4 regions of the Pseudoalteromonas sp. SG45-1 genome follow, and region 2 is predicted to be linked to each of the others. Evidence: predicted binding sites of a transcription regulator. Region 2 holds the regulator's gene; each other region holds the start of a gene.
What was found. Region 2 encodes LexA, which represses DNA repair genes until DNA is damaged. Its sites were predicted from a motif close to TACTGTATNNNNATACAGTA; they were not measured.
Positions count from the first base shown of each region.

Region 1: the regulator LexA is predicted to act here: its motif matches at 891-910, upstream of ruvC (crossover junction endodeoxyribonuclease RuvC).
Region 3: the regulator LexA is predicted to act here: its motif matches at 1,041-1,060, upstream of dinB (DNA polymerase IV).
Region 4: the regulator LexA is predicted to act here: its motif matches at 970-989, upstream of H5117_RS13160 (SulA-like leucine-rich domain-containing protein).

Region 1 is NZ_JACJEP010000032.1:37,056-39,264, forward strand. Features, by position in the region: gene H5117_RS18545 (ABC transporter permease) at 1-828, shown strand, start outside; gene ruvC (crossover junction endodeoxyribonuclease RuvC) at 959-1,483, shown strand; gene ruvA (Holliday junction branch migration protein RuvA) at 1,486-2,103, shown strand; gene ruvB (Holliday junction branch migration DNA helicase RuvB) at 2,111-2,209, shown strand, end outside.
Region 2 is NZ_JACJEP010000016.1:82,121-84,329, forward strand. Features, by position in the region: gene coxB (cytochrome c oxidase subunit II) at 1-469, opposite strand, end outside; gene lexA (transcriptional repressor LexA) at 953-1,570, opposite strand; gene H5117_RS14045 (PaaI family thioesterase) at 1,738-2,178, shown strand; gene H5117_RS14050 (hypothetical protein) at 2,179-2,209, opposite strand, start outside.
Region 3 is NZ_JACJEP010000007.1:151,918-154,126, forward strand. Features, by position in the region: gene dinB (DNA polymerase IV) at 1-1,028, opposite strand, end outside; gene H5117_RS08890 (thioesterase family protein) at 1,710-2,138, shown strand; gene H5117_RS08895 (aldo/keto reductase) at 2,157-2,209, shown strand, end outside.
Region 4 is NZ_JACJEP010000015.1:2,535-4,743, forward strand. Features, by position in the region: gene H5117_RS13155 (YchJ family protein) at 1-474, opposite strand, end outside; gene H5117_RS13160 (SulA-like leucine-rich domain-containing protein) at 513-947, opposite strand; gene H5117_RS13165 (tetratricopeptide repeat protein) at 1,246-1,710, opposite strand; gene H5117_RS13170 (NCS2 family permease) at 1,829-2,209, shown strand, end outside.

The DNA.
Region 1 (2,209 bases), on a different contig from region 2:
AAAAAAGACGAAGAAGCACGTGCAGGTATTGGTCGTGAGCTAAACCTTACATGGCTTAAAGATGTGCCTGACCAAAATGAAGTAACACAAGGCACGTGGTTTGGTGAAAATGCGATGGCTGAGGCTTCAGTAGAGGAGTCGATGCTTGAGCGATTAGATGTTGAGATAGGCGATACGCTTACATTTTTAATTGGTTCGCAGTCGTTCGACGCTAAAATCACCAGTGTGCGCAAAGTAAATTGGGCCACGCTTAAACCTAACTTTTTTATTATTTTAAGCCCTGATGTACTTGCAGATTTTCCGGCGACGTATATTTCGTCGGTACGTATAAATCCAGATCAAAAACGTGACTTTAGCCAGTTATTACGTACTTACCCTACTATTACAGCCATTGATATTGATAACTTTGTTAAGCAAATACAAACTACTATTTCGCAAGTATCGCTCGCCATTGGCTTTGTACTTGCAATTGTTGTGCTGTGTGGCGCGCTTGTACTTATATCGCAAGTGCAAGCTAGTTTAGGTGAGCGTATGCAAGAAATTGTAATACTGCGAACGCTTGGGGCTAAAAGCCGATTAATTAAAAACGCGACCCTGTATGAGTTTTTATTACTAGGCGGTTTAGCTGGTTTAGTGGCTGCATTTTTTAGTGATATAGCGCTTTTGATTGTGCAGCAACAAATGTTTGATTTAGCAGGTAAGTTACACCCACATATATGGATTATAGGTCCGGTAGCTGGCGGCGTATTTGTGGCTGGTTTAGGCTATTTAATGATTGCCCGAACACTTAAACAAAATACCCAAGGATTAGTGCGTGCCCTAGGGTAAGCTTAAACTAACATGCTCCTGTAAATGCCCACCTAGTACGTGGGCATTTTTGTTTTTCTTTGTACTGGTAATTTATACAGTGCTCTGGCATTATTAGCGTAATTTAAAAATAATAACAATGGAGCGCTGTTTGGCCATCATTTTAGGGATCGATCCTGGTTCACGTTTGACCGGATATGGTGTTGTTGCCCATCAAGGTTCTAAATTTACATACTTAGGCAGTGGCTGTATTAAGTTAGCCGATCATCCTTTTCCGGTTAGGCTTAAAATGATCTACCAAGGCATTACACAGCTTATTGAGCAGTTTTCGCCAGAAACCTTTGCCATTGAAAAAGTATTTATGGCGCACAACCCCGATTCAGCTTTAAAACTAGGCCAAGCTAGAGGCGCTGCGATTGTTGGCGCTGCAATGGCCGACTTACCCGTATTTGAATACTCAGCTAGGCAAATTAAGCAAGCAGTAGTAGGCAACGGTGGCGCAGATAAAACACAAGTGCAACACATGGTAAAAAATATTTTAAAACTACCCGGTACGCCACAGGCCGATGCAGCTGATGCACTCGCTATTGCGATTTGCCACGCCCACTCAGAACAAAATTTAATTAAACTAGCGGGCAGCGCAAGCAAAACCGTTAGAGGACGTTTAAGGAAATAATTATGATAGGCCGCTTAAATGGTATTTTAGTCGAAAAACAGCCACCAGAAATATTACTCGAAGTAAGTGGTGTAGGTTACGAAGTACAAATGCCGATGACCTGTTTTTACGATTTACCAAAAATTGGTGAAAATGCGATTGTTTACACTCACTTTGTAGTGCGTGAAGATGCTCAACTATTATTTGGTTTTAATAATAAAGTTGAACGTGCCTTGTTTAGAGAGCTATTAAAAGCAAATGGCGTAGGGCCAAAACTTGGCTTAGCTATTTTATCGGGCATGTCGGCAAAACAATTTGTAAGTTGTGTAAATAACGAAGACTCAACATCGCTTGTTAAATTACCCGGTGTAGGTAAAAAAACAGCCGAGCGTTTAGTACTCGAAATGAAAGACAGACTAAAAGATTGGGGCAATGATTTATTTACGCCATTTAGTGACAGCGCAGTAATAGAGCCAATGAGCGATGCGACAATTGCTAATAATGCAGCGGATGATGCCGTATCGGCACTGCTTGCATTAGGTTATAAATTGCCACAAGCTCAAAAAGCAGTAAAATCGATAAGTAAACCCGATATGTCTACTGAGGTTCTTATTAGAGAATCTTTAAAATCTATGTTGTGAGTAACCCATGATTGAAGCGGATCGCTTAATTGATGCGACTGAAAAAATAAATGAAGACTCTATAGATCGTGCAATAAGACCAAAACTTTTAGCCGACTACAGAGGC
Region 2 (2,209 bases):
TATCTGCAAGATTCGCGATTTCATCTTGCGGGGTAGATAAAATAGAGTAGAACTCTACATCTTCGCCCATATATTCATAATGCCATTTCCATTGCGAACCCGTAATTTTAATAGTGAGATCAGCTTTGCTGGCATCTTCCATTGCAATTAGGGTTTTAGTGGCTGGTACTGCCATAGCAATTAAAATAACAAACGGAATTGCAGTCCAAAGTATTTCTACTTTAGTGCTTTCGTGAAATTGGGCAGGTACAGCCCCTTTAGATTTACGGTGATGAATAAGTGCCCAAAACATAATTGCGAACACTATCACCCCAATCACACAACATATTATAAATATGGTCATGTGCAGCTGATATACATTATTGCTTATATCGGTTACGCCTTTGCGCATATTGTATTGGCTGTTAGCCAAAACTGGGTGCGAAAAAACACATAATATAAGCCACAAGGTAGAGGTCAGTTTACCCATGTGACGGCTCCTTTGATGCTATTGCGAATGCAAAGCGAAGAGGCATACGGCTTAAACGCCAATTCGTTATTTTTATTTTTTTAGCCAATCTTATTTAATATTGATTGGTTTTGCTGCGCCAACAACGAGTTTGTGTATATTGTGTGTTCTCAAAACTAAAAAGCTGTGAGTTATTATTAGCTCAGCACATTAACAATTAGCTAAAAAACGAACAACAAGCAAGTTTTAGTATAAAAAACAATCAGGTGATATTGAATAATTAATAAAAAATCGGTAATCAACTGAGCAACAGAAAGTTCAAAATATGAGCAAAACAAAGGGGTTTAACGCATTCGGAGGGGGAAAATATAAGTGCAAAAAAGTTTACAGCTTAAATAGTCAGTGGGCTGTTTACGCCCTATTTTTAGTACAAATTTTAAAACAAAAATGCGTACTAGTTAGTACGCATTTATAAAACTGCTTGTTTAAAAGCTATTTTTAAAGTCACATCCAATCAGCGTTTCTTATAACGCCAACGGCTAAGCCTTCAATATTAAAAGACTCATTCTCAAGATCTACTTCAATAGAGTCAAAATCGTCGTTTTCAGCATGAAGTAATACTTTACGACCCGCTTTCTCAAGACGTTTTACAGTTACGTCTTCGTCTAGGCGGGCAACAACAACTTGTCCGTTTTCAGCGGTTTGAGTACGATGTACAGCAAGTAAATCACCATCCATAATGCCAATATCTTTCATGCTCATACCGTTAACGCGTAGTAAAAAATCTGCAGCCGGTTTAAACATTAATGGATCGATTTTGCAGTGACTTTCAACGTGCTCTTGCGCCAAAATAGGTGAACCAGCAGCAACACGCCCTATAAGCGGTAAACCTAATTGTTCTGGCTCTTCTTCTTCAATTAATTGAATACCACGGCTTGCACCTGGTTTCATTTTAATTGCGCCTTTTTTAGCAAGTGCTTTTAAATGTTCTTCAGCAGCATTGGCACTTTTAAAACCTAATGTTTGCGCTATTTCAGCACGTGTAGGAGGCATACCAGTGTCTTTAATAAAAACTTTAATTAGTTCGAGTATTTGAGCTTGGCGGTTCGTTAATGGTCGCATACAACTGGTTTTCCATACAGTACATTTAACTGTGAGTATATACAGTTAAATAAAAATCGCAAATTTAAATTAAGCCTTAAAATAGCTAAAGTAATTTCACTTGTGTACATTTCAAGGATATAACTAAAGCTAAGTTTATAAATGATTAAAAATGCAAAGGAGACATTATGAGTATTTGGTACCAGCCCATCACCTTAGAGCTGTGCAAGCAGTTAGAACAAGGCATTAATGGCCAAGGAACATTAATGAAAACTATGGGGATAGAGGTCACAGAAATTGGCGATGATTATTTGGTTGCCACAATGCCGGCAATTCCTGAGCATCATAACCCAATGGGCATGGTTCACGGCGGTGCTAACGTTGTACTTGCCGAAACAGTTGCCAGCTATGCCGCTAACTTTGTTGTCGATTTTACTAAATTTTACTGTGTAGGTCAGGAGATTAGCGCAAGTCATTTAAAAGCATCTCGCAACGGCACTTTAACAGCAACGGCTAGAGCGTTTCATATTGGCAAACGTAGTTCAGTATGGGAAATAAAAATTACAAATAGCCGCAATGAGCTGTGCTGCGTATCAAAAATGACCGCAGCAGTCGTAGAGCGAAGATAGTTACTTTTCGATTGGGTAAATGGTAATTTCC
Region 3 (2,209 bases), on a different contig from region 2:
TTTTGCTCTGGCTCGTTTTTAATGCCAACGCCTATGCCAAGTAATCTTACAGGCTGTTGTAGCCCACGCTGGTAGGCCTTAGTAAGTAGTTGAACAAATATTTCTGTATTTAGCTCGTGGTATACCTGATCGGCAGAGGTCACTACAAAATTTGCAAACTTCACCTTAACACTCAATTTATTAATACGGTTTCGTAACTGCTGTTTATTAAGCCTTAAAACTAATTCGTCTAACAACCTTGGCAGCTCATCTAAGCACTCTTGCAAACTTGTTTTGTTGTACTCGTAGGTATGTTCAACACTCAGCGATTTTCTTATACGATCTGTGGATACTTTACCAACATACTCACCTGCACATTTTTGATAAAGCGACACACCAAAATTACCCACATGTTGCTGCATCCAGTTAACGCCTTTTTCACGTACATCCTTGCCGGTATATAAGCCTTTTAAATTTAGCTTTTCGAGCGTTACTTTGCCCACTCCTGGAATTTTCCCAAGCGGTAATTGCGCTAAAAAGTCATCGACCTCATCAGGCAAAACGACAAATTGACCATTCGGTTTATTTTCGTCACTGGCTATTTTGGCAATAAATTTAATCGGTGCAATACCAGCTGATGCAGTGAGCCCTGTAGCATTGTAAATATCGGCTCTTATTTGCTGTGCAATAAGTGTGGCACTGCCTTTACAAGCGGTGCTGTCTGTTACATCTAGGTAGGCTTCGTCTAAAGAAAGGGGTTCAATTAAGTTTGTATAGCGGCTAAATACTTCACGTATTTGGTTTGAAGCTTCTTTATATACAGCCATGCGCCCTGGGACAATAACTAAATCGGGGCATAATTGTTTAGCATGATAGTTCGACATAGCCGATCGCACGCCATACTCTCTAGCTATATAGTTAGCGGTTGAGAGCACGCCTCGTCGGCTATTGCCTCCAATAGCAAGCGGTACACATGCAAGTTTTGGATTATCTCGCATTTCTACTGCTGCATAAAAGCAATCCATGTCTATGTGAATAAACTTCTTCATCACCACAATAATAACTGGTTATTTATACAGTCATTATTATAGAATAAAATGTGATATGCAAGCCTAGGGCCTGTTTATCTTTCGAGGTTAAATTTGCAGCAGTATGTTTGGTATTTAGGCAAGGCAGAGCCTATGTAGTGTGGTTATTCCCCATAAATAGGCGATAACGTAGCACAAATGCCAAACATATGCTGCCCGAAGGGTTCTGCCTAGGGGCAATTTACTCTTTGTTGCTCGGTTTTTACTTAGCCCACTAGGTCACAAACCTCGCGCCGCGATTAAATAGCCCCTAGATTGAACAAATTTTAATCCTGAAAGGTCAACAGGCCCTAGTTAACGATTAAAAAAAGTGTTTATTGTCCTCCGATCTCTTATAACCACGTAGCCAATACACAACCTCAAATAAAAATCCTGCCAACATTAAAATGATAGCGCCAGATTCATTCCCCATCGCGTAACAGGTAAAAGAGGCTATAAAAACCAAACAAGCTAAGGACCAATTAATTATATTCTGCATATTATTACCTTTGTGTGTGTTTTTGTGTGTCTGTGTAATTTAACTGTAGACCTAAAATTAAACAGGTACAATCATCTTATAAAAAAAACATGCCATTAATTACCTTGAGCTCGTAACACCATGTTGATAATCTAAGTACTTTAAAAATCAAGGGCCAATAAATAATGCAAACGTTTAAAGATCAGCACCCTATTCATACCGATATCACCGTAGCATGGGCTGATATGGATGCGCTACAACACGTAAATAATGTAGTGTATTTACGTTACTTTGAAATAGCCCGAATCGACTTTTTAAATAAAATAAATTTGTTCGACACAATAAGCCCAAACGGTGTGGGCCCAGTAATAAGCGAAAATAACGTTCGCTATAAACGCCCAGTAACTTTTCCCGACACACTCACTGTAGGCGTTACAATTACAGATCTTAAAACAGATCGCTTTACCATGAACTACACAGTTTACAGCCATGCACAAAAAGCAATAACGACTACGGGTGCATCTAAAGTTGTAATGTTTGATTTTACTACAGGGCAAAAAGCCCCAATCTCCGAGCCTCTTTTATCGGCTTTAATCAGCCATGCTCAAAACTAATTTAGTTAAGGAATTTTTATGCAATACAACCCACTAGGTAGCAGTGGCGTAAACGTATCTCGAGTGTGCCT
Region 4 (2,209 bases), on a different contig from region 2:
GCTATGACATTTTTTGTACTTTTTATTGCTACCGCATGGGCAGTTATCATTTCTGCCTACTTTAATATCTTCAACAGGATATATAGTGCCATCTAAATAACGCCACTTGGAATCTTCTTTAACAAACTGCGACTTTTCGTGAAGCTCACAAAATAAGTTTTGATAAAAGTACTGGGCTTTAAATTCTACATTGCCAGTATTGTCATCATGGCTTGATCCGATTACATCAAGATTTATAAATCGACAGCTGTTAGCAAAATCATTGATTTCTTTAACCGGATTTTCAGCTTGTTTTTCTTTTGCGTAGGTTCGATAAACATATTCTGCATTTTTAATAACATAAGCGCTGAATCGTGAGCGCATAAGTTGTTCAGGAGTGTCAGCTTGCTTTACAGATAAGTGAAGCGGCTCGCAGCAATCGGCATAATTGTGCCCACTGCTGCAAAAACATAATGTGGTATTGAGTGAAGTCATAATAATAATACAGAATCTAAAACATTAGTTTAACAAGCTTATTGAGCGAGTGGTATCTCTGTTGTTTGAGCGTTTTTAGTAAAACAGTATAGTTTTGTATTCGTTTTACTTAAATCGAACGATAGATTTGTAAGTAGTTGGTTATTAACTATATCGGTCCAGGTAATTACCGCTGCAAAGTTTCCATTATTTAACGCAGAATTTAATACATACTCTAAATTTACTAGGTGCTTCTGTCTAATAACAAGTAATTTGCTTGTATCAATAGAGCATGAGTCAAGTAAAGCTTTGCTAGGTACATGATCTGGCGCAATTAGTAACGTCCATGCATTAGAGCTATTGTATTGGTGTAATACTTTTAAAAGCTCAAAGGTCGCTGAAATTTCATCTTCAATTTGGATCAAATTTACGCAATCGCTTTGCTCGTCTTGTTGGTAACTTTTAACTGTTCTTACGGTAATAGGCTGTAACATAATTTCACTCACTGGGTTTTTATACAGTATTCATATACAGTAGTTTATACAGTGCTTTCGTGCAAGCATTTTATGCTATTTATTTGTACAGTTATTCAGCCTTTGATCATTGTTTTTTATTTTTAAATCTATAATTCTTTATTAATCAACTTGTTATAGGCTTGTTTTTGAGGGGGTTGTTTTAAAATAAATTTTTGAGTAGTGTTTTCATTTGTGGGTTTTATACTGTGTAGGAGTATCTTTGTAACTATATACAGTATTTTTCAACACTGTATACAGTACTTATTACTTAGTTAGTTTATGTGTTTTCACTGGTGCGAGGGATCATATGAGAAAACTGGAGTTGGTGGATTTGTTCGTACAAACTTGCTGCATAACATTGAGCATCTTTAAATCGCTTAGTTTCGATATGTTTGCGTATATCTGTAACCGCTGCAGTGGCAGGTGCGTACCCTTGGCTACTCGCTAAGCTCAACCACGCTACAGCATGAAATACACTTTGTGGCACGCCTTCACCTTTTACAAAAAATAAACCTAAATAAAACTGTGCTCTATGGTTTCCTGCCATTGCAGCAAGGCGCATCCATTTTGCAGCCAATGGAGCTTGATTATTTTTTAAATAATATAGGGCTTTATTAATAGTACTTTGCTCATCTTTTTTATTATCAATGGGCGCGGGGCTGCTTTCTGGTTGAGTAACAAAACCTAAAATGTTGTCTAGCTGTTGCTCTAAGTCTTGCTCACAAGGTGTTGTTTTAAGCATATTGGTTCATTTATTATTTTAACTACTTTAACAGTTTAGTATATAGCAAGGTAAAATGTCCTGTAAAAGATAATTTTTATGTTAAAATCTCGTCACTTTTTACTATCACAAGTTTATTATGTTTGAAGCCTTATTTAAACTCAGCGAAAATAACTCAACAGTTAAACGCGAATGCGTTGCTGGCCTAACTACCTTTATCACTATGGTATACATTGTATTTGTAAACCCGGCTATGCTTGCTGAGGCAGGGATGGACCAAGGGGCTGCATTTGTAGCTACCTGTATAGCAGCTGCGATAGGCTGTTTTATAATGGGTTTGTGGGCTAATTATCCATTAGCATTAGCGCCTGGCATGGGACTAAATGCCTTTTTTACGTATGGCGTCGTATTAGGAATGGGTTATACCTGGCAAGCCGCATTAGGGGCTGTTTTTATGTCGGGTTGTATATTTTTATTTTTAAGCTTATTTAAAGTCAGAGAATGGATTATTAATGCCATA